4 regions of the Actinoplanes sp. NPDC004185 genome follow, and region 4 is predicted to be linked to each of the others. Evidence: riboswitches for the same ligand, from Rfam matches in the RefSeq annotation. Region 4 holds a riboswitch; each other region holds the start of a gene.
What was found. A riboswitch is a leader RNA that binds a small molecule or an ion and turns the genes downstream of it on or off. The one in region 4 is predicted to bind cyclic di-AMP.

Region 1: another riboswitch for cyclic di-AMP. It lies ahead of ACWEOZ_RS16635 (C40 family peptidase); the one in region 4 lies ahead of ACWEOZ_RS05215 (transglycosylase family protein).
Region 2: another riboswitch for cyclic di-AMP. It lies ahead of ACWEOZ_RS19255 (C40 family peptidase); the one in region 4 lies ahead of ACWEOZ_RS05215 (transglycosylase family protein).
Region 3: another riboswitch for cyclic di-AMP. It lies ahead of ACWEOZ_RS03375 (coiled-coil domain-containing protein); the one in region 4 lies ahead of ACWEOZ_RS05215 (transglycosylase family protein).

The regions. Positions count from the first base shown of each region.
Region 1 covers NZ_JBSGFR010000014.1:75,262-80,650, reverse strand. Annotated here, with positions in the region: gene ACWEOZ_RS16650 (cytochrome ubiquinol oxidase subunit I) at 1-694, opposite strand, end outside; gene ACWEOZ_RS16645 (BlaI/MecI/CopY family transcriptional regulator) at 770-1,129, shown strand; gene ACWEOZ_RS16640 (M56 family metallopeptidase) at 1,134-2,057, shown strand; cyclic di-AMP (ydaO/yuaA leader) riboswitch at 2,194-2,331, shown strand; gene ACWEOZ_RS16635 (C40 family peptidase) at 2,346-3,338, shown strand; gene ACWEOZ_RS16630 (hypothetical protein) at 3,495-3,773, shown strand; gene ACWEOZ_RS16625 (aminoglycoside phosphotransferase family protein) at 3,813-4,712, shown strand; gene ACWEOZ_RS16620 (MarR family winged helix-turn-helix transcriptional regulator) at 4,690-5,103, opposite strand; gene ACWEOZ_RS16615 (epoxide hydrolase family protein) at 5,166-5,389, shown strand, end outside.
Region 2 covers NZ_JBSGFR010000017.1:96,661-102,049, forward strand. Annotated here, with positions in the region: gene rsmH (16S rRNA (cytosine(1402)-N(4))-methyltransferase RsmH) at 1-339, opposite strand, end outside; gene mraZ (division/cell wall cluster transcriptional repressor MraZ) at 591-1,022, opposite strand; gene ACWEOZ_RS19255 (C40 family peptidase) at 1,482-2,138, opposite strand; cyclic di-AMP (ydaO/yuaA leader) riboswitch at 2,319-2,439, opposite strand; gene ACWEOZ_RS19260 (Mur ligase family protein) at 2,942-4,162, shown strand; gene ACWEOZ_RS19265 (type 1 glutamine amidotransferase) at 4,152-4,868, shown strand; gene ACWEOZ_RS19270 (TVP38/TMEM64 family protein) at 4,925-5,389, shown strand, end outside.
Region 3 covers NZ_JBSGFR010000002.1:264,332-269,720, reverse strand. Annotated here, with positions in the region: gene ACWEOZ_RS03395 (TetR/AcrR family transcriptional regulator) at 1-156, opposite strand, end outside; gene ACWEOZ_RS03390 (ABC transporter permease) at 326-1,222, shown strand; gene ACWEOZ_RS03385 (ABC transporter ATP-binding protein) at 1,227-2,003, shown strand; gene ACWEOZ_RS03380 (coiled-coil domain-containing protein) at 2,022-3,104, opposite strand; cyclic di-AMP (ydaO/yuaA leader) riboswitch at 3,102-3,251, opposite strand; cyclic di-AMP (ydaO/yuaA leader) riboswitch at 3,529-3,664, shown strand; gene ACWEOZ_RS03375 (coiled-coil domain-containing protein) at 3,670-4,686, shown strand; gene ACWEOZ_RS03370 (glycoside hydrolase family 65 protein) at 4,750-5,389, opposite strand, start outside.
Region 4 covers NZ_JBSGFR010000003.1:258,046-263,434, reverse strand. Annotated here, with positions in the region: gene ACWEOZ_RS05220 (GNAT family N-acetyltransferase) at 257-1,114, shown strand; cyclic di-AMP (ydaO/yuaA leader) riboswitch at 1,283-1,435, shown strand; gene ACWEOZ_RS05215 (transglycosylase family protein) at 1,435-2,079, shown strand; gene ACWEOZ_RS05210 (GntR family transcriptional regulator) at 2,187-2,582, shown strand; gene ACWEOZ_RS05205 (ABC transporter ATP-binding protein) at 2,579-3,478, shown strand; gene ACWEOZ_RS05200 (ABC transporter permease subunit) at 3,513-4,484, shown strand; gene secD (protein translocase subunit SecD) at 4,599-5,389, opposite strand, start outside.

The DNA.
Region 1 (5,389 bases), on a different contig from region 4:
TGAGGGCGCCCCCGGTCAGCGTCAGCCAGGCGCCGAGCCGGGACAGCGTACGGAATGCCGCCTCGCCCCCGGCCCGCAGCCGCCACACGCCGATGGCCAGGAGCAGCGACCCGCCGGCCATGACCGCGCCGGCCAGCGTGTGCGGGAACGCGGCCAGGTTGACCTTGTTGAGCAGCAGCGCGCCGAAGTCGTCGAGGTGGGCCCGCCCGGTCACCGGGTCCAGCGAGTACGCGACCGGGTTCTGCATGAACGAGTTGGCGGCCAGGATGATGAACGCGGACATCACGGTGCCGGCCGCGACGATGACGATGGTGGCGGCGTGCAGCTTGCGCGGGAGCCGGTCCCAGCCGAAGTACCAGAGCGCGAGGAACGTCGCCTCCAGGAAGAAGGCGAGCATGCCCTCGATCGCCAGCGTCGGGCCGAACACGTCGCCGTAGAAGCGGGCGAAGTTGCTCCAGCCCAGGCCGAACTGGAACTCCTGCACCAGCCCGGTGACCACGCCGACCGCGAAGGTGACGATGAGCAGCTTGCCGACGAGCTTGGTGAGCTGCCGGTAGCGGTCCTGGCCGGTGCGCAGCCACGCGAGCTGCAGGCCCGCGGCGGTGCCGGCCAGGCTGATCGACAGCGGCACGAAGAAATAGTGGTAGATCGTCACGACCGCGAACTGCAGCCGGGTCAGCTCGAGCACGTCCACGGATGGCCCCCTCTACGACGTTCCGTAGTAGATACTACGCCTCGTAGTACGACACTGTGCAGTAGAGTGGGTCACATGGCTTTGGGAGACCTCGAACGTGAGGTCATGACGCAGTTGTGGAACGCCGGCGAGCCGCTGACCGTGCGCCAGGTGCACGAACGGCTGAGCGGCGACCGCGAGCTGGCGTACACGACCGTGATGACCGTGCTGGACCGGCTGGCCAAGAAGGGTGTCGTCACCCAGCAGCGCGCCGACCGGGCGTACCGCTATGCCCCCGCGCAGTCGCGCGAGGAGATGACCGCCGCCCTGATGCTCGACGCCCTCAGCGCGGCGCCCGACGGCGTGCGGGACGCGGCCCTGGCCCACTTCGTCGGCCGGATCGACCCGTCGGCCCTGACCGCGGCCATCGAGGCGGCACGCAAGGACCGGGCCTGACGCTGTGACCGCGTTGCTGCTCGGTGCGCTCGGGCTGACCCTGTCGCTCGTGGTGCCGGGCATCCTGGCCGGCGCGCGCTGGCCCGACCGGGCGCCCGCGGCAGCCGTCGCGCTCTGGCAGAGCATCACCCTCACGGGGGTCCTGTGCGCGCTCGGCGTGGTCCTGGCCGGATCGCAGGAGCTGGTCAGTGAGCTGGGCTCCGACCGTCCGGTGGGTGCGGCCGCGCTGATCTTCGCGCTGGCCGTCGCCACGGTGATCATCGTGCGGCTGCTGGTGTCGCTCGTCCGGGTGAGCATCCGGTCCCGGGCCCGCCGGTCCCGGCACCGGCTGCTGGTCGACCTGCTGGACAGCGCCGAGCGCCACGGTGAGCTGCCGGCCGAGGTGCCCGCCGGGCTGCGGGTGCTGGACGGGCCGCTGCCGTTCGCATACTGCCTGCCGGGCCGTTCGCCGCGCGTGGTGCTCAGCGACGGTGCGCTGCGGGTGCTCGACGCCGAGCAGGTCGCCGCGGTGATCGCGCACGAGCAGACCCACCTGCGGCACCGGCACGACGTGGTCATGGAGTCGTTCACCGCGTTCTACCGGGCGGTGCCGCGGCCACTGCGCAGCCGGGCGCCGCTCGACGCCGTACACCTGCTGCTCGAGATGGTCGCCGACGACGCGGCCCGGCGGCGCTGCGGCGCGACGCCGCTGCGCACGGCGTTGGCGCTGCTCAGCGACGCGGTCAGCCCGGACGCCCCGGCGGAGCTCGGCAGCGCGGCGGCGGAGCGCCGGCGCCGGCTCGACCGGCTGAATGTCAGTGATCCGCGCCCGGTCACCGTGGGCCTGAGCCTGGCCGCGGCCACCGGCGCGGTCGGTCTGCTGGTGTTACCCACAGTGATTCTGGTATTGCCGTGGCTGGACCGGGCGCTCTCCGCCTGGCCGCTTTGACGGCTACTTTTCTTACGCTGCGTCAAGCAATGGTCGGCGCAGTGTGTCCTGATACCGCCGGGTTCAATTCGTCGTTGATCGGGAGTACGGTAATGCCCGGCTCGGCAGTCCCCCCTCGTCCCAACCCGGGCGAACTGACGGGCCACCGCCTAATCGTCGCGAGACGAACCGGGGACCCAGGAGTTCTGGGGTTAAGCCACCAGCAGCACGGTGGCCGGGCGCGCTTCCCGCCCGCACCCGTCAGCTAACCCGGTCGGCGGCCGAGGGAAGAAAGGACACTGCACCTACGTGAAACGGATTGAGGCGCGCAGCGCCGCAATTCTGCGCAGCATCGCCTGCGCCGTCGCCGCGGTCGGGATTCTTCTCACTCCCGGGGTGGCGAATGCGACACCGTCCCCGTCGAGCATCGAAAAGCAGATCGACGAGCAGTGGAACAAGCTGGAACCGGTCATCGAGCAGTACAACAACGTGCACAACCAGCTGCTCAAGAACCAGGCCCAGCTCCGGAAGATCGACAAACGGCTCGCACCGCTGGAGCTGGAGGTCGACCTGGCCATGTCGCAGGTGGGCAACATGGCGGGACAGGCCTACATGCAGGGCTCGCCCAGCGCCATGAAGGCCATGGTCGTCAGTGGCTCGCCGACCGGTCTGACCGAGAAGCTCACGTTCCTCGACCAGATCAGCCGGCACCAGCGTGAGTCGGTCTCGGGCGCCGCGAAGCTGCGCGACCAGCTCGCGGGCGACAAGCGCGACCTGGACACCCTGACCAAAGCCGTGGCGGCGCGCGACAAGGCGCTGGCACAGCAGAAGAAGGACATCCAGAAGAAGGTCGACGAGCTGCAGAAGCTGCGGATCAGGGCGTACGGCGCGGCCGGCGTCTCCGACGGCGCGTTCAAGACCGGCCCGTGCCCGGTCGACTACACCGACGACAAGGGCGGCCGGGCGGCGCAGAAGGCGTGCGACCTCATCGGCAAGCCCTACATCTTCGGTGCGGAGGGGCCGGGCGGCTACGACTGCTCCGGCCTGACCAAGGTGGCCTGGGCGGTGGCCGGGGTGCATCTCGAGCACTTCACCGGTGACCAGATCCATGCGGGCCGCGCGGTGAGCCGCAGCCAGCTGCAACCGGGCGACCTGATCTTCTACGGCAGCCCGGTGCACCACGTCGGCATCTATGTCGGCGGCAACACGATGGTGCACGCGCCACACACGGGCGACCACGTCCGCATGGCGTCGATCGATCGCAGCGGAGCCATCACCGGCATCCGCCGCCCGACCGGCTGAGGCCCGCACTCGGAGTTCTCGGCCGGTTTTCGGTTTTCCACCGGTCTGTCGAACGTGCCGTTCCGACAGACCGGTGGGACTCCGGAGCCTCGGCGGCGCTGCATTGACCGACATCGAGCTCTCCTTTCCGCGGCCAGAGTTGGCTACGGTCGGAAGATGTCTCCTGCTGCGGTGATACTGGTCGGTCTCGGTGGCGTCATCATCGGCGTGGCAACGACGTGGTGGTGGGGTGTTCGGCCCGCCAAGCAGGCCCTGGTCACCCTCGACCGATCCCGTGGTGACATCGATGATCAGATGCTGACGCTGCTGGCGTTGACATATGTCGACGCGGACGGAGAGCGCCGCCGATCTTTGCTGCTCGGGCGCATCACTCACGCCTTCGGGCCGGAGACCACGAATCTCGTGTTGGCTCGGGTGCCGCTCCTGCCGCACTGAGGCCGATGTGGTCGATCATCATCCTGCGAGACTGGGGGCATGTTTCCCGGCGCTTTCGTTCGCAACGTCACCGGCAACTGGGGCGACGACGGCCGGCGCTGGCTCGCGCGGCTGCCCGTTCTCGTCGAGGACGTCGCCCGGGAGTGGGGGCTCGCAGTCGGGGCGCCGTACCCGTTGAGTTTCAACTATGTCGCGCCGGCGCGGCGGGCCGACGGGTCGCCGGCCGTGCTCAAGCTCGGCCTGGCCGCCGCCGGCCACGTCGCGCTGGAGGCCGACACGCTCGGCTTCTTCGGCGGCCGGGCCGCGGTCGAGGTGCTGGCCCGCGATGACAACCGGGGCGCGCTGCTGCTGGAGCGGGCCGAGCCCGGCGGGACGCTGCGGGCCCTGGTCCGCGAGCACGACGAGCAGGCCACGGCCGTGCTCGTCGACATGATGCGGCGTCTGCACCGGCCGGCGCCGGAGGGGCTGGTGCTGGAGGAGCTGTCCTCCCGCGTCGCGGCGTTCGACGCGCATCTGGCCCGGTTTCCCGGCGACGACCCGTTGCCGCGGCGCCTGGTCGAGCAGGCCCGGGCGCTCCTGGCCGACTTGTGCGCCTCGGCCTCGCGGCGGGTGGTCCTGCACGGGGATCTGCACCACGAGAACGTGCTGGCCGCGGCCCGGGAGCCGTGGCTGGCGATCGACCCGCACGGCGTCCTCGGTGATCCCGGCTACGAGGTCGGGGCGGTGCTCTACAACCCGTTCGGCGGTGACGAGCCGGTGCTGGAGCTGCTGCCGGCCCGGGTGGAGCAGTTCGCCGACGGCCTCGGCATGCCCGTCGACCGGGTGGTCGCCTGGGGGTTCGTGCAGGCGGTGCTCTCCGAGGTCTGGGACGCCCAGGGCGGCTCCGGCCGGCCCGGTCAGGCGCTGCGGGTGGCGCTCAAGCTGGCGCCGCGCCTCTGAGCAGGCTCAGCAGCCGCACCAGCTCGGCGCGCTCGGCGGCGGTCAGTGGTGCGAGCAGTTCGTCCTGGATGGCCTCGGCCCGTGCCGCCAGCTCGCGGGCGCGTGCCTGGCCGCGGTCGGTGATCGTCACGACGTTGCGGCGCTTGTCGGCCGGGTCCGGGCTGCGCTCGACGTAGCCGTCCGCGGTCAGCTCGTTGAGCACAGCGACCATGTCGCTGAGGTGGATGCGGGTGCGCCGGCCCAGCTCGGCCTGGCTGGCCGGCCCGTCGAGCAGGGTCTCCAGCAGCCGGTAGTGGTAGCCGCGGGCGCCGACCTCGGCGAATCGCTCGGTGACCAGGCGCCCGGCGTGGGCGGCGGTCTGGGTCAGCAGCCAGCTGGGAAGGTGCTCCATGTGCCGACTCTAACATTTGCTCGACTAACGTTAGGCGGACTAACGTTATTCGTATGAACGATATCGTGCCGTACCGGATCGACGTCCCGCAGGCCGACCTCGACGACCTGGCCGACCGCCTCGACCGCACCCGCTGGCCCGAGGAGCTGCCGGATGCCGGCTGGGACTACGGCATCCCGCTGGCCCGCGTACGCGAACTCGCCGACCACTGGCGCCACGGATACGACTGGCGGCGGCACGAGGCCGAGCTGAACGAGTCCCCGCAGTTCCGCACCGAGATCGACGG
Region 2 (5,389 bases), on a different contig from region 4:
CTGCAGCGACGAGACACCGAGGTCGAACAGGCCACTGTGGAAGTGCTGGTGACCGAGGTCGGCCAGCACCGCCGGCAGCTCGTCGTAGACCGCGTGCACGAAGTGGGTCCGGTCCGCGAACCGTGCCAGCCGCTGCCGGGAGTGCGCGAGTGCCTCGGTGTCCCGGTCGAGTCCGATCAGGACCACGTCCGGGTGCCGTTCCAGCACGGCCTCGGCGTGCCCGCCCAGGCCCAGGGTGAAGTCCACGTGCACCGCACCCGGCAGCGCGAGCGCGGGGGCGAGCAACTCGAGGCAGCGCTCGAGCAAGACCGGCACGTGTGTGCCGCGAAGCTCGCCCATCCTGACCCCCATTGCCTGCTCTTTCCGCGCTCACCCGGTCCGACCCGCACCGATTCCCGGTGCCGGCACCACCCGGTCGTCCGTCCGTACCGCCAGATCCCCATCCGCTCGTGCCCGTTGCCATCGGGCGCGCCCGACCGGACACACGCCTGGCACCGGGGAAGAGGCGCCAGGAGCGGGAGCGGCTGGAGATCTCGCAGTACGGCGGCAGTGACGTCCGGGCCGTTTCACTGGCCCACAGGTGCCACGCCTCACAATCCGCCGGGCAGCACCCCCTCCTCGATGTCGGCGAAGTCGTCCTCGCTCGCCGAGAGGTACTGCTCCCAGGACTGCTTGTCCCAGATCTCCACCCGCGTGCTCGCGCCGATCACCACGAGCTCGCGGTTCAGCGCCGCATACTCCCGAAGATGTGCCGGGATGGTGACCCGGCCCTGCTTGTCGGGGATCTCGTCGTGCGCACTGGCGAAGAACACCCGGCTGTAGGCCCGGGCGGCCTTGTGGGTGACCGGCTGTTCGCGCAGCTGGTCGGCGATCCGCTGGAACTCCGGCATCGGGAAGACGTACAGGCAACGCTCCTGCCCCTTGGTGATCACGACACCTCCCGCCAACTCGTCGCGGAACTTCGCCGGAAGGATCAGTCGGCCCTTGTCGTCCAGGCGCGGGGTGTGCGTGCCGAGGAACATCGGCCCAACCCCCCTGCCCCGGGCGCCGCCGCAGAGCCAGCTCTGTGCGGATCACCTGTCGTCTGGGCCGGCAAATCCCCTCGGATTCAGCTCCTCCTCAGGCCCTGCCACTGCGCTCCACTCTACTCCACTTCCCTCCACTCGCAACCAGAATGACGGCTTCCGCGAAGCCGATTCGCGGATGTATCCGCACGTCAGAGCCGGTGGAGTGGAAGTGGAGGGCCGGGCGGGCCGCGCCATGGTCCACTTTCCGACATGCCGCCCACCCGGGCATGAAAGTCCCCCGAATTCGGGCGTTCGGGAAGGCCCGGCTGCCCTTCGGCACCCCATCGGGGAGGAAAGTGGAGGAGAAAAGGGAGCGGACATGACAGTGGGGCGCGACCCGTACCGGGTCGCGCCCCACTGAACTGTCGTACTGCTTTTACCAGGTGCTGTCGTGACCGTACCGCTGAGCCGAACTCAGACGAGGCGGCGCACGACGTAGTTCTTGCCGTAGATCTTCTGCTTCTTGACCTTGTCACCGGTGTGCGGCGCAGCCCACATGTAGCCGCCGCCCGCGTAGATGGCGACGTGGGTGCCGTACGAGCCGGAGCGGAAGACCAGGAGGTCGCCGGCCTTCTTGTTGCCCTTACTGACCGACTTGCCGGACTTCTGCTGCGAGTTGGCCTTGTGCGGCAGCTTCTTGCCGGCGGCCTTGCGGTAGACGTACATCGTGTAGCCGGAGCAGTCGAATCGGCTGGGGCCCGACGCGCCGAACTTGTACCGCTTGCCCTTGTGCTTCTTGGCCTCGGCCAGAATCTTGGCCCCACTGGCCTTGACGGTGATCCGGGTCGACGGCGTGGCGACCGACTTGTAGCCCTTGGTGCCGGCGAACAGGGTGCGGTAGTACGCCGACGTCGAGGGCTTGCTCCAGAACGACACCGCGCCCTTGGAGTTGACCGACTTCGTCTGATAGGTCTTCCACGCCTTGCCGGCCTTGGACCTGATCTGGAGCCGGACCCGGCCACCGGTGACGGCCTTGCCGGTCTTCGGGTCGATCAGCTTGGTGGTCACCTTGACCGTGGAGCCCCAGCCGATCGACTTCCTGCTGTACGAGGTCTTCGCCTTGGGCTTCACTGTCGCCGCCGCAGCCGCGGTGACGGGAGCGGGAGCGGCGGTTGCCGGTGCGGTGGCGACCAACTGGCTGGCACCGAGGCAGAGACCCAGAGACAGAGCGACGGGACCGGCGCCAGTGGTACGACGACGCCGGTGCGAGGTGCTTTCGTGCACGGTAGAGAGATCCCTCCGGCACGCCTGCGAGGTTAGCTGTCGGGTTCGGGCGGGAAGGTTGCCCGGCCACCGCTGGTGGCTTCACCCCAAGGTCCCGGTGGTACGCCGCGAGTGGCGCGTACCCCGTGGACCGAATCTGGGTCCCCCGTCCCTGCCCCCGTATGCCTGTGTTGTCGTTCGCGTTCCTGTGGTCGCGCCGCTCGGACCGGGGCAGGGCTCGGCGTGGTCCGGTGCGGTGCGAGCGGCGAGCGGGCGCTCACCGGCTCACCCTTGCTACCCGATTTCCGTCCGGACTGCAGGGCTACGGCTCGCTACTCTCCGTACTTGGCATAGAAAACGGTGTCCGGTTTGTGACCTCCGCGTGACAAATGCCAGTGCACCTTGTGATGAGGCGATCACTTTCGGTCGAAGGTTACGGGTGAAACACAACACATAAAAAGCCCCACCGAGGTCGATCATGGGCCGGACCGAGGTCGGGAGAATGTGACCGTAAACGCCCCCACCGGCGCAAACTCGGCGACAGGCGACGTAGTGGAGATCATCCGTTCGGCCGATGGGGTGGCCCGGCGGCGGACACCCCCGGACGGACCCCGGGGCCACTCGACGTAGTGTCCGTTTCCGGTACCCTCGTCGCCGTGACGGACGGGAAGATGCCCCTACGGGCCAAGGTCGCGACCTCCGTGTCGCGAACCGCTGCGGCGCTCTCACGGGCGGCCGGCCGCGGCGACGGCTCGGTGATCGGCGGGTGGATCGGTCTCAAGATCGATCCCGACCTGCTGAAGAACCTCGCCGCCGGTCGCGCGATCGCGCTGGTCTCGGGCACCAACGGCAAGACGACCACGACCCGGTTCACCGCGGCCGCCCTCGGCGTACTGGGCCCGGTCGCCACCAACTCCTTCGGTGCCAACATGCCCACCGGGCACACCTCGGCCCTGGCCAAGGCCGGTGCCACCCCGTTCGCGGTGCTCGAGGTCGACGAGCACTACCTGGCCCGGGTCATCGACGAGACCACCCCGCGGGTGGTGGCCCTGCTCAACCTCTCGCGCGACCAGCTCGACCGGGCCAAGGAAGTCGCCATGATGGCCCAGATGTGGCGGACCGCCCTGGCCGCCCACCCCGACGTGCACGTGGTCGCCAACGCCGACGACCCGATGGTGGTCTGGGCGGCGGTCAACACCGCGCACGTCGTCTGGTTCAGCGCCGGCCAGCGCTGGCACGACGACTCGTTCGTCTGCCCGGAGTGCGGCTCGCCGATCGAACGCGCCAACGGCGACTGGCGCTGCACCGGGTGCCCGCTGCGCCGCCCGCAGGCCCAGTGGACCGTCGAGGACGACGGCGTCATCGACCCCCGCGGCGACTGGCACCTGGTCAAGCTCCAGCTGCCCGGGCACGTCAACCTGGGCAACGCCGCCACCGCGCTGGCCGTGGCCGCCGAGTTCGGCGTCCGCCCGATAGAGGCCGTCCCCCGGCTGGCCGGCGTCGCCTCGGTGGCGGGCCGCTACGCCCAGGTCGAACGCGACGGCCGCAACATCCGGCTGCTGCTGGCCAAGAACCCGGCCAGCTGGCTCGAGGCGTTCGACATGGCCGAGGTGGCCCCCACCCTGCTGTCGATCAACGCCCGCGACCCCGACGGCTTCGACACGTCCTGGCTCTACGACGTCGACTTCTCCCCGCTGCGCGGCCGGCAGGTGCTGATCACCGGCGACCGGGCCTACGACCTGGCGGTCCGGCTGGAAGTGAACGATGTCGCCTTCCGGCACGTGCATACCTTCGACGAGGCGGTGCAGGCCAGCCCGCCCGGTCGCCTCGAAGTGATCGCCAACTACACGGCGTTCCAGGACATCCGAGCGGAGTTGGACCGTGTCAACTGAGAGCACTCTGCGGATCGTCTGGATCTACCCGGACCTGCTGTCGACGTACGGCGATCGGGGGAATCTGCTGATCCTGGGGCGCCGCGCGGCGCTGCGAGGCATCCCGGTGGAGACGTACGAGGTCCGCTCGGACCAGGCCATGCCCACCACCGCCGACATCTACCTGATCGGCGGCGGCGAGGACGGCCCGCAGGCCCTGGCCGCCCAGCGCCTGATCGCCGACGGCGGCCTGCACCGGGCCGTCCACCAGGGCGCGGCCGTGCTCGCCGTGTGCGCCGGCTACCAGCTGTTCGGCAGCTCGTTCTTCGCCAAGGGCGCCAAGTGCGCCGGCCTGGACCTGCTCGACCTGAGCTCGGACCGGGGCGAGACACGCGCGGTGGGCGAGGTTCGCGGCGACATCGATCCCCGGCTAGGGTTGCCCCCGTTGACCGGATTCGAGAACCACGGCGGCCGGACCCACCTGGGTCCCGGAGTGGCACCCCTGGCCCGGGTGACCGCCGGCATCGGCAACGACGGCCAGACCGAGGGCGCCTGGCACGGCAAGATCCTCGGCACCTACGCGCACGGCCCGGCGCTGGCCCGCAACCCAGCGATAGCCGATCTGCTACTGCGCTGGGCGATCGGCGCGGATAGTCTTCAAGCGCTCGACGACACCTGGGCCGACCGGCTCAGAGGCGAGCGGCTCGCCGCGGCAGGCGCCGCCTGAGCACCACAGGCGCCGATCACCAGACCTGGACGACGAGACCTTAGGGGTACGCCTGCATGACTGACACCCTGATCGCCCCGCGGGGCATCGCCACCCCCGCCACGGACCCTCAGGTCAGCACGCAGCACCCGACGACCCCGCTCGGCTGGCGGCGCCGGCTCACCCGCGTCGGCATCCTGGCCGCCGTCATCGCCGCCCTGGGCGTGGCGGCAGCGGTCCTGCCGTTGCAGGCCATCGCGGACTCGGTCGTCGGCCTCGGCCCGGCGGCAGCCGTCGCGATCGCGGTGGTGGGCGGCCTGCTCCTGTCGGTGCTCGTCCCCCGTACCGCCATCACCCTGGCCTGCGGCGCCCTGCTCGGCCCGGCCACCGGCGCGGCCACCGCGCTGGCCGCGGCCATCATCGCCGCGGTGGCGACCTACTACGCGGGCCGCTGGGCCGGCCGAGGCGCCCTGGGCGCGCGGGCGGGCGGCAAACTGGACCGCCTGGACGGCTGGCTGAACCGCCGCGGCCTGTCGGCGGTG
Region 3 (5,389 bases), on a different contig from region 4:
GGTCTTGCCGACGCCGGCCCGGCGTGCCACCGCCTCGATGGACAGGCGCCCGTAGCCGACCTCGGCCAGCTCGTTCATGACCGCGTTGCGGATGGCCGCGGTGATGTCCCCGCGGAGCACCGCCGCTCCGGCGGGTGCACGTTTCGCTGTAACCACAGGTGCACTATACGCCAGGACGCAACGGTTGCGTTCCGGCGCTCGTTCGGCTACTTTCGGGGCTGACGTCGATACGACGCCGTTCCATCGCGGCACACTGTTTAGTGTGTTCCCGCGCAAGTCATCCAGGTCCCCCATCCCCAGCGGACCGACCAGATCGGAGCGCCCCATGCCTCAGACGGCGGTCGCCGATTCCGAGACCGGCCTGACGCTCAAGGAGCTGGCCCGCAGACACGGGCTCAGCGCGGCCGGGAAGCTGCCTTCCCTGCCCGAGTACACGCGTCAGCTCTGGGCGTACCGGCACTTCATCGCGTCGTACGCCAACGCCAAGGTCTCCTCGGCGCTCGGCAAGACCCGGCTCGGTGTCTTCTGGCAGGTGCTGACGCCGCTGATCAACGCGTCTGTCTACTACCTGATCTTCGGTGTCATCCTGAACACGAAGAGCGGCGTCGACAACTTCGTCGCGTACCTGTGCACCGGCGTGTTCATCTTCGGCTTCACCCAGTCGACCGTGTCGGCGGGCATCCAGGCGATCAGCGGCAACCTCGGGCTGATCCGGGCGCTGCACTTCCCGAGAGCGAGCCTGCCCCTGGCCATCACCATGGTCGAGGTCCGCAACACCATCGCCTCGCTGGCCGTGCTGATGGTCATCGTGGTCGCCTTCGGCGAGCCGATCACCCTGGAATGGTTGCTCATCCTGCCGATCTTCCTGATCCAGGCCGTGTTCAACGCCGGACTGGCGCTGGCCGGCGCCCGGCTCGGCAGCAAGTTCCCGGACGTCCGGAATCTCATCCCGTTCGTCATGCGGATGTGGTTCTACATGTCGGCGGTGCTCTACCCGGTCACCCGCTTCACCGACCACCTCAGCGGCTGGAAGCTGCACCTGGTCGAGGCCAACCCGATGCTGGTGTTCATCGACCTCATGCGGCACGCGCTGATGGAGGACGTGCCGCTCGCGGCGAGTCCCATGTTGATGTGGCTCGAGGCGATCGGCTGGACGCTCGTGGTGGGCACCGGGGGTTACGTCTACTTCTGGCGCGGAGAGAAGGGCTACGGCCGTGGCTGACAACATGACCGGCAGCGACCGGCGCGATCCGACGGTCATCGTCGACAACGCCCACGTGGTCTACCGGATCCAGCAGTCGGCGAGCCCGGGCAGCGGCAGCCCGCTCGCCAGCTTCAAGCGGCTCGTCACCCGCACCAAGCCGGCGACCATGCGCGAGGTGCACGCCATCAAGGGTGTGAGCTTCGTCGCGTACAAGGGTGAGGCCGTCGGCCTGATCGGCACCAACGGATCGGGCAAGTCCACGCTGCTGCGGGCGATCGCCGGGCTGCTCCCGGTCGAGCGCGGGGCGATCTACGCGGCCGGCCAGCCGTCCCTGCTCGGCGTCAGCGCCGCCCTGATGAACGACCTGCCGGGTGAGCGCAACGTGGTCCTGGGCTGCCTGGCCATGGGCATGTCCCCGGCCGAGGTCAAGAGCAAGACCCAGGACATCATCGACTTCTCCGGCATCAACGAGCGCGGTGACTTCAGCTCGCTGCCGATGCGGACGTACTCGTCCGGCATGGGGGCCCGGTTGCGGTTCGCCATCGCGGCCGCCAAGCAGCACGACGTGCTGCTCATCGACGAGGCGCTGGCCACCGGTGACGCGAAGTTCCGCCGGCGCAGCGAGCAGCGGGTCCGCGATCTGCGCGCGCAGGCCGGCACCGTCTTCCTGGTGAGCCACAGCGAGCAGTCGATCCGCGACACCTGCGAGCGGGCCATCTGGCTGGAGTCGGGCCTGATCCGCGCCGACGGCCCGACCGACGACGTGCTGAAGGAGTACGAGGCCTACGTCAAGCGGTAGGCCCCGCACCCCCTGGAGTCAGCGCATCGACATGTGCACGTGGTTGGTGTGATCGCTCGACGGGTCGCCGCCGGCACCGGAGTACGACTTCCAGCCGCTGCTGGGCAGCCAGATCCGCCGGTACCAGATGACGTAGAGGATCCCGAGCCGGCTTGCGTTGTGGATGAAGTAGTTCGCCAGCCGGTTGCCGTAGTCCTTGCTGGCCCCGGTCGCGTCGCCGCCGAAGCCGCCCTTGTCGGCCGCCCAGTCGCAGGCCCGGCCCTTCGGGTGTTCACCGCTGTTCTGGTGGCGGAAGCAGGCGATGAAGTGGTTGAAACCGTCCTTCTTCGCCTCCTGCATCGCGTGCAGGGTGCGCGGCGTGATGCAGCCGGTCGTGGTCGGGTCGTTGACGCTGCACGACTCGTCCGGCAGTGAGCCGTCGGAGTTGCGCGGTGCGGCCGCGGCCAGTGAGCTGCTGCCACCACCGCTGGAGGAACCGCCACCGGACGACGAGGAGTCGCTCGTCCCGTTGGCGGCATTGGCGGCCTTCAGCGCGGACTCGGCCTGGTTCTTGCGCTTGGCCATGACGGTGAGCTGGCGCTGCTGATCGCGGACGGCGGTGTCGATCGCCGTCTTGGCCTGCGCCTGCTGGTCCCGGCTGTCCTTCAGGTCACGCACCGCGCGGTCCTGCTTGACGGCGATGGTCTCCAGGGTCTGGGCGCGGTCCAGCATGCTGCCGGTGGAGTCGGCGGTGATCATCGCCGTCATCGGCCCGAGCCGCCCGGTGCGGTACGCCCGCTGGACGATCTCGTCCAGCGCCGCCTGCTTGGGGCCGAGCTGGGTGTCGAGCTCCTTGAGCTTGGCGGACAGCTCCTGCTGGCGCTTCTTGGAGCGGTCCAGCGCCTCCTTGGCCTCGACGAAGCCCTTGGACGCCGCCTCGAGCTGCTTGATGAGGGACTTCGAACCGCCCTCGCCGTCGTCGCCCGAGTCGCCCGGCGCGGCGAAGGGTCGGGGTGCGGCGGAGGCGGAGGTCGGGGCGGCGAGCGCCAGCCCCGAGGTGGCGACGAGGACCGCGAGGACGGTCGCTAATCGCCGGCGGACAGGGTTGAACCTCACGGACATTCCTTCCGTCGGCCGCCGACCGAGTTAGCTGACGGGTTCGGGACGGAAGCGATCCCTACCGATCGCGCGGGGGTGCGCGGATCGGATTCACCCCATTACTCGAGTGGTTCCCCGGCTCGCCGTGCGGCGATTAGGCGGCGGTCTGCGCTGAGACCGTGACGAACACTACCCAGCAATGCTAGGAATCGACAGTCGTCACACCGAGCGCAATCGATCGTGCACACAAGGTGAGGGACGGCGGAAAGAATGCAACGACTCACATTAATGCGTCGTTACGGGCTATGACCTGCGTCATTTCATTGATCGGTGACGGAAAGTCGTTGCCCGGTAACCCTTTTGCCGTTCGCGGCAGCACTGCCAGTTCGGGCGTTGTCAGGTAAGCTGGCCGCCGGTCACTGCCAGAAGGCGCTGCCCCCAAGGCGCCGGCAGCCCACCATCTAATCGTCGCAAGATGAGCCGGGGAACCACAGAACTACCGGGGTGAATCCACGAGTCAGTGGTAGGGATCGCTTCCGTCCCGAACCCGTCAGCTAACCCGGCCGGTGGTCACGCGGAAGGATTCTGAATGACGGCAAGACCCCGCCGGTGGCTGATCCTCGCCCTGGCACCGCTCGCCGCGGTCACGATGATGCTCGTGCCCGCATCCCCGGCGAACGCCGGTCCGGACGGCACCAACTCCACCGCCGACGACGGCGACGACAACCCGATGCTGAACGACGTGCTGGACTCCACCGGCCGGCGTTATCTGGCGGCGAAGTCGGCCGTTGCCAAGTCGACCAAGACCCAGCTCGGTCTGGCCCTGAAGGTCAAGAACGCCGAGGCGAAGCGCGACCTGCTGCTGCCCGAGGTGGGCGCGGTCGCCGCTCAGCAGTACCGCACCGGCGGCATCTCGACCATGGGCTTCCTGCTCAACACCAGCAGCCCGGACGGCTTCCTCAAGAAAGCGGTCTCCCTGGAGGAGATCAACGCCCTCAACGACGGCAAACTGCGCGAGCTGGACCAGGCCATCGACGAGGTGACCGCCAACAAGACGCGCCTGGACCAGGAGGTCAAGGCGCAGAAGCAGAACCTCGCGCTGATGGAGAAGCAGAAGGAGTCGGCCGAGAAGGCGCTGGCCCAGGTCGGCGGCACGTCGGTCACCGGTGGCTTCGTGGACGTCAAGTCCAAGATCGCCGCGCCCGCACCGCGCAACTCCGACGGCGAGTTCGGCCCGGAGTCCTGCAACGTCGACGACCCGACCACGGGCGGCTGCATCACCGCGCGGACCTTCCACATGTACAAGGAAGTGAAGAAGGCGAAGTTCAACCGGTTCGTCGGTTGTCACCGCAACGGCGGTCCGTTCGAGCATCCCAAGGGCCGTGCCTGCGACTGGTCCCTGCAGAAGAGCGGCTTCTCACCCTGGCACAACCAGGACACCCGGGAGTACGGCAACAACCTGATGGCCTTCCTGGTGCGCAACGCCGACCGGCTCGGCATCCTCTACGTCATCTGGAACAAACAGATCTGGTTCCCGGCCACGGGCTGGAAGACGTACCACGGCCCCAGTGACCACACGGACCACGTACACGTCTCGATGCTTTAGCGCGGTGAGCGCAGAGAAGCCCCCGTCCTCCTCGCGGAGGACGGGGGCTTCTTCGTGGCAGGATCAGACGCCGGTGGCCCGGCGCACCGGGGCCCGACCGGCCGGCTGGCTGGGCGCGGGTCCCGTCGGCGGCGCCGGCGGGATCGGCAGCACGACCGGCTTCACCTGGGTGATGGTGACCTCCTTGCCGTGGTGCAGCAGGTCCAGACGCGCCGACCCACCGCCGTTGCGCAGCGAGTAGGTCACCTCGTCGGCGGTGACCTCCACCCGCAGCCGCAGGCCACGCCAGAGCAGCGAGAACTCCAGCGCGTTGATCCGGCTCGGCAGCCGGGGCGCGAAGGAGAGCTGCCCGTTGAAGTCACGCATGCCGCCCAGGCCCGCCACCAGGGCGATCCAGGAACCGGCCAGGGATGCCACGTGCACGCCGTCCCGGGCGTTCTGGTGCAGGTCGTGCAGGTCCATCAGGGCGGCCTCGCCCAGGTAGTCGTGGGCCAGCTCCAGGAAGCCCACCTCGGCGGCCATGACGGCCTGGATGCAGGCCGACAGCGACGAGTCCCGCACGGTACGGGCGTCGTAGTACGCGAAGTTGCGCGCCTTCTCCTCCGGGGTGAAGGCATCACCTCGCAGGTACATCGCCATGACCAGGTCGGCCTGCTTGACCACCTGCTTGCGGTACAGGTCGAAGTACGGGTAGTTCAGCAGC
Region 4 (5,389 bases):
GTGGCCACGGGGGTGCCGACCGGTACGTCAAGATACGCGAGGCCGCCGGCAAGAGATCACTTGATGTCCACCCTTTCTGGACCTTCGGGGGAAAGGCTGGTCAAGACGGGTAGACCTCCGGGTTCGGACGCCCCCCGGCGGGCCCGGCCGAGGCCTACGCTGAGCACACCCGTCACCGCCGAAGGTGAGCACACATGGATCTCGCGACCCTGGCCGCCGGCCCGGCCGCCAACGTGTCCGCTCCGGAGCCGCCGTCGTGAGCAGGGTGATCGTGGCGGCGATGGAGGCGGCCACGGTGGCCGCGCGGGCCGCCCGGGTGCTGGTCCGCCCGGTGAGCAGCCTGGCCGAGCTGACCACGCTGGACCGGATGCTGGCCGGCATCTGGCAGGACGACGCGAGCGGCCCGCTGCTGAGCACCGAGCTGCTGCGCGCGCTGGCGAAGTCGGGCAACTACGTGGCCGGTGCCTTCGACGGCGGCACCCTGGTCGGGGCCGCGGTGGCCTTCTTCGCCGCCCCGGGCGAGCGGGAGCTGCACAGTCACATCGCCGGGGTGTCCGCCACCGCGGCCGGGCGCAGCGTCGGCTTCGCGCTCAAGCAGCACCAGCGGGTCTGGGCGCTGCAACGCGGCATCAGCACGATCAGCTGGACCTTCGACCCGCTGGTGGCCCGCAACGCCTACTTCAACCTGGCCAAGCTGGGCGCGATCCCGACCGAGTATCTGGCGAACTTCTACGGCCCGATGCACGACCGGATCAACAGCGACGACGACAGCGACCGGTTGATGGTGCGGTGGGATCTCGCCGCCCCGGCCGTCGTCTCCGCCAGCGCGGGCAAGCCGGTGCGCTGCGTCCGGCCGGCGACCGCCACCGTGGCGCTGCGCCGCTCGGGCACCGGCGGGCCGGTGCCGGGCTCGTTCCGGGGGCAGACCGTGGTGGTGGCCGTCCCGGAGGACATCGAGACCCTGCGCCGCCGGGCTCCGGGCGCGGCCAAGGACTGGCGGGTCGCCGTACGGGAGACGCTGAGCACCCTGCTCGCCGACCGGTTGCGCTTCGCCGGCTTCGACCGTGACGGCTGGTACGTCCTCACCCGCGGCCCCGAGGAGTACGGCCGGTGACATCGACCGGCTTTGCCCCGATTCTGGCCAAGATCAAAAGAGGGCAAAAGCTGAGAACAACGTCACGTTAGGCCCCGGAGGTTGGCCCCGCGCCGGGGAACGTGGTTACGGTCGGCCGGTCCGCTGACGCGGGCCCCGCGGTCGGTAACGCCGAGTCCTGCCGCCGACCGGGCTGGGACACCAACTCAGGCATGGAGCGGGGGACCCACAGGTTCTCCGGCGCGCCCAGCGCGCCTCGGGGTGAAGCCGCGGCACCACAGCGGCCGGGCAACCTCAGCCCGAACCCGACAGCTGACCTCGCAGGCGTGGAGGTTCATTCAATGGCACAGATCCACAAGCAGTCCCTGCGCGCCCTCGGTCTGGTCGTGGCCGGCGCCGCGGGCACCGTCGCCCTGCTGGGCCCGGCCTCCCCGGCCGCGGCGCAGTCCGGCGTCAACTGGGACGCGGTCGCGCAGTGCGAGTCCGGTGGCAACTGGAGCATCAACACCGGCAACGGCTACTACGGCGGCCTGCAGTTCAGCCGCAGCACGTGGAAGGCGTACGGCGGCGGCAAGTACGCGAGCACCGCCAACAAGGCGAGCCGCGCGGAGCAGATCCGCATCGCCGAGAAGGTGCTCGACGGCCAGGGCATCGGCGCGTGGCCGGTGTGCGGCAAGAAGGCCGGCTCGACGAAGTCCTACAAGGCCAAGAACACCGGCGGTTCGTCGTCGGCCGGCAAGAAGGCCACGGCGTCGCGCACCACCACCCACAAGAAGTCGGCCACCCACAAGAAGTCGGCGGTGACCAGGCACTCCTCGGTCAAGGCCACCGGCCGGCACTACACCGTGAAGTCCGGCGACACGCTCGCCAAGATCGCGGCGGCCCAGCACGTCAAGGGCGGCTGGCGCTCGCTGTACCAGCTCAACCGCGCACAGCTCGGCGGCAACCCCAACCTGATCTTCCCCGGTCAGCGTCTGTCGCTGTGATGAGCCGGCCCGGCTGCCTTACCCCCGTGGGGCAGCCGGGCCTCACGGTCTCTTGACCGTCCCCTTACTGCTTTACTATGTTCCTAGTAAAGCAGTAAGGGGACTCCGTGTTCGTCTTCCGGCTCGACACCCGCTCCGGCGTGCCGCCGTACCTGCAGCTCGTCCAGCAGGTCCGCCAGGCGGTGCTGCTGGGCTTCCTGCAGCCCGGTGACCGCCTCCCGCTCATCCGCGAGGTGGTCGAGGACCTGGCGATCAATCCGAACACCGTCGCCAAGGCGTACCGGCAGATGGAGCAGGAGAAGCTGGTCACCGGCCGGCCCGGCCAGGGCACGTTCGTCGACGAGCAGCAGTCGGCCGCGATGCCGCCGTCGACGTACACGTCGCTGCACCGCGGCCTGGCGACCTGGCTCCGCCGCGCCTACGCGGCCGGCCTCGACGAGCAGGCGGTCAACGCGCTCTTCGCTTCCGTCCATCAGCAGACGAGGAACGAGGAAGTGGCGTGACCGCAACCGAGTTCGCGCTGCGCACCGACGCTGTGGGCAAGCGATACCGGAAGGGCTGGGCGCTGCGCGACTGCACCCTGGCCCTGCCGGCGGGCGGCGTCATCGCCCTGGTCGGGCCGAACGGCGCGGGCAAGACCACGCTGCTGCGCCTGGCCGTCGGGTTGCTGGCCCCGAGCACCGGCACGGTGGAGGTCCTCGGCCACGACGTCACCGCCAGCACCCTTCAGACTCTGTCCCGGGTCGGCTTCCTGGCCCAGGACCACCCGCTGTACAAGCGCTTCACCGTCGCCGAGATGCTCCATTTCGGCCGGGCCTGCAACCTGCGGTTCGACCAGGGGCTGGCCGAGCGCCGGCTGGTGAAGCTGGGCATCCCGCTCGACCGCCGGGCCGGCACGCTGTCCGGCGGCCAGCAGGCCCAGGTGGCGCTGGCCCTGGCCCTGGCGAAGCGGCCGGACCTGCTGGTCCTCGACGAGCCGGTGGCCAGCCTCGACCCGCTGGCCCGGCACGAGTTCCTCCAGGTCCTCATGGGCGCGGTGGCCGAAGGCGGCGTCACCGTCCTGTTCTCTTCTCACGTCGTGCACGAGCTGGAACGCGTCTGCGACCACCTGATCGTGCTCAACCAGGGCAGGGTCACGCTCACCGGTGACATCGACACCCTCCTCGCCGAGCACCGGCTGCTCATCGGCCCGCGCACGGACCATGACCTCGACCGGTCCGGCGCCGTCGTGGAGGCCGTCCACAGCGACCGGCACACGACCCTGCTGGTACGCGACGGCGGGATCCCGGCCGCGCCCGGGTGGCAGGCCCAGCCGGTCGCGCTCGAGGACCTGGTGCTGGCGTATCTGCGCCGGCCGTCCGGGCCGGGCGCCGCGGTCACGCCGGGGGTGGCCGCATGACCGCCCGCACCGAGCGGCGAAAGGTGGGCCCAGCATGACGTGGTTGATCTGGCGCCAGCACCGGACCGAGGTCTGCGTCCTGGGTCTGCTCGTCGGCATGTTCGGCATCGCCCTGCTCGTGCTCGGGACGCACGCTCACGACCTGTTCCCCGGCGGTCCCGCCCGGTGTGCGGGAGCGGGCGGTGTCAGCGACGCCTGCGCGGCCTCCTTCCGCCGGCTCGACGAGGGGTACGGCTACGTCGAGAACCTCCTGGCGGCCTTCTACCTGGTCCCCGTCGTCATCGGTGCGTTCCTCGGTGCACCGTTGCTCGCCCGCGAACTGGAGGACGGCACCTGGCAGCTCGCCTGGACGCAGGCCGTGCCGCGGATGCGCTGGCTGGCGGCCAAGCTCGCGGCCCTGGCCGGCGTCACCGTCGCGCTCACCGGGGTGTTCACCGCGGTGCTCACCTGGTTCCGTCAGCCGTTCGACGCGTGGGAAGGACGGTTCCAGTACGACGCCTTCGACCTGGAAGGCTTTGTGCCGGTGGCGTACGCGCTGTTCGCGTTCGCCGCCGCCACCGCCGCCGGGGCGATCCTGCGGCGCAGTCTGCCCGCCTTCGGCGTCGCGTTCGGGGCGTTCCTCGCCGTCCGGATGTCGGTGGCGCTGGTGGCCCGTCCGGCGTACGCCACACCACTCACCACCATGGAGCCGGTCCCCGTCGGCGGCTCGCCGAACCAGCCGGGGCCCGGTCCCCGCCTCGCTGACTGGACGATCGAACGCGGCTACGCGGACGCCACCGGGCGCAGGCTGAGCTGGACGGAGTACGACGAGCTGGAGGCCGCCGCCAACCGGGCCGGCACCAACCTCAACCAGTTCCTGCACGCCCGGGGCATCCAGCAGTTCGGGGTCTACCACCCGGCCGAGCGGTTCTGGACGTTCCAGATCATCGAGGCGGCCCTGTTCATCACCGTCGCGGCGGTCCTGATCGGCGTGGTGGCCTGGCGGGTACGGCGCCGGGTGATCTAGGGCCGCGGCCACCACCGTTCCCGGTGCCGGTCAGCGGGGGCGTGGGTCAGGGCCGGCCTGGCGCAGGAGGCAGCGGGGTGAGCGCACCGCGGCGCACACCCCGCTGCCCGCGGCTCAGCGGGACCGGAAGGTGATCGCCAGCGGCGTGGCCAGGAACACCGACGAGTACGTGCCCACCAGAATCCCCACCAGCAACGCCACCGCGAAGTCCACCAGTGACGCCCCGCCCAGGGTGGCCAGGGCGGTCAGGATGAACACCGCTCCCAGGCCGGTGTTGACCGTACGCGGGACCGTCTGCAGGCAGGCCGTGTTGGCCAGCCGCGCGAACGGCACCCGCAGCCTGGGGCTGATCCTGCGCTGGCCGTGGACCAGTTCCCGGATCCGGTCGAAGACCACGACCGAGTCGTTGACCGAGTAGCCGACCACGGTCAGCACCGCGGCCAGGAACACCCCGTCGACGGGTTTGCCGAGCCAGGCGAAGACCCCGACCAGGATGACCACGTCGTGGACCATCGCCAGCACCGCCGCCGCGCTCCAGCGCCACTGGAACCGCACCGACAGGTACGCCAGCTGCGCGCCGAGAGCGATCGCCACCGCGAGCAGCGCCTTGTCTCTCAGCTCGGCGCCGAGGTTGGGCCCGACCTTGTCGTCCCGCAGCTGCTGGACGTCCCCGCCGCCGGCCGTGCCGAGCGAGGCGCGTACGCGTTGCTCGGTGGCGTCGTCGAAGGCACCCGCCCGCACCGAGACGTTGCCCGGGCCGACCTGGGTGACCACGGCCCGGTCGACCCCCGCGGCCTGCACGGCCACCCGGGCCGCGTCGGTCGACAGCGGCCGGCTGGTGGCGTACTCGACCATGCGGCCGCCGGTGAACTCGACGCCGAGGTTCAGCCCGCGGGTGGCGACGC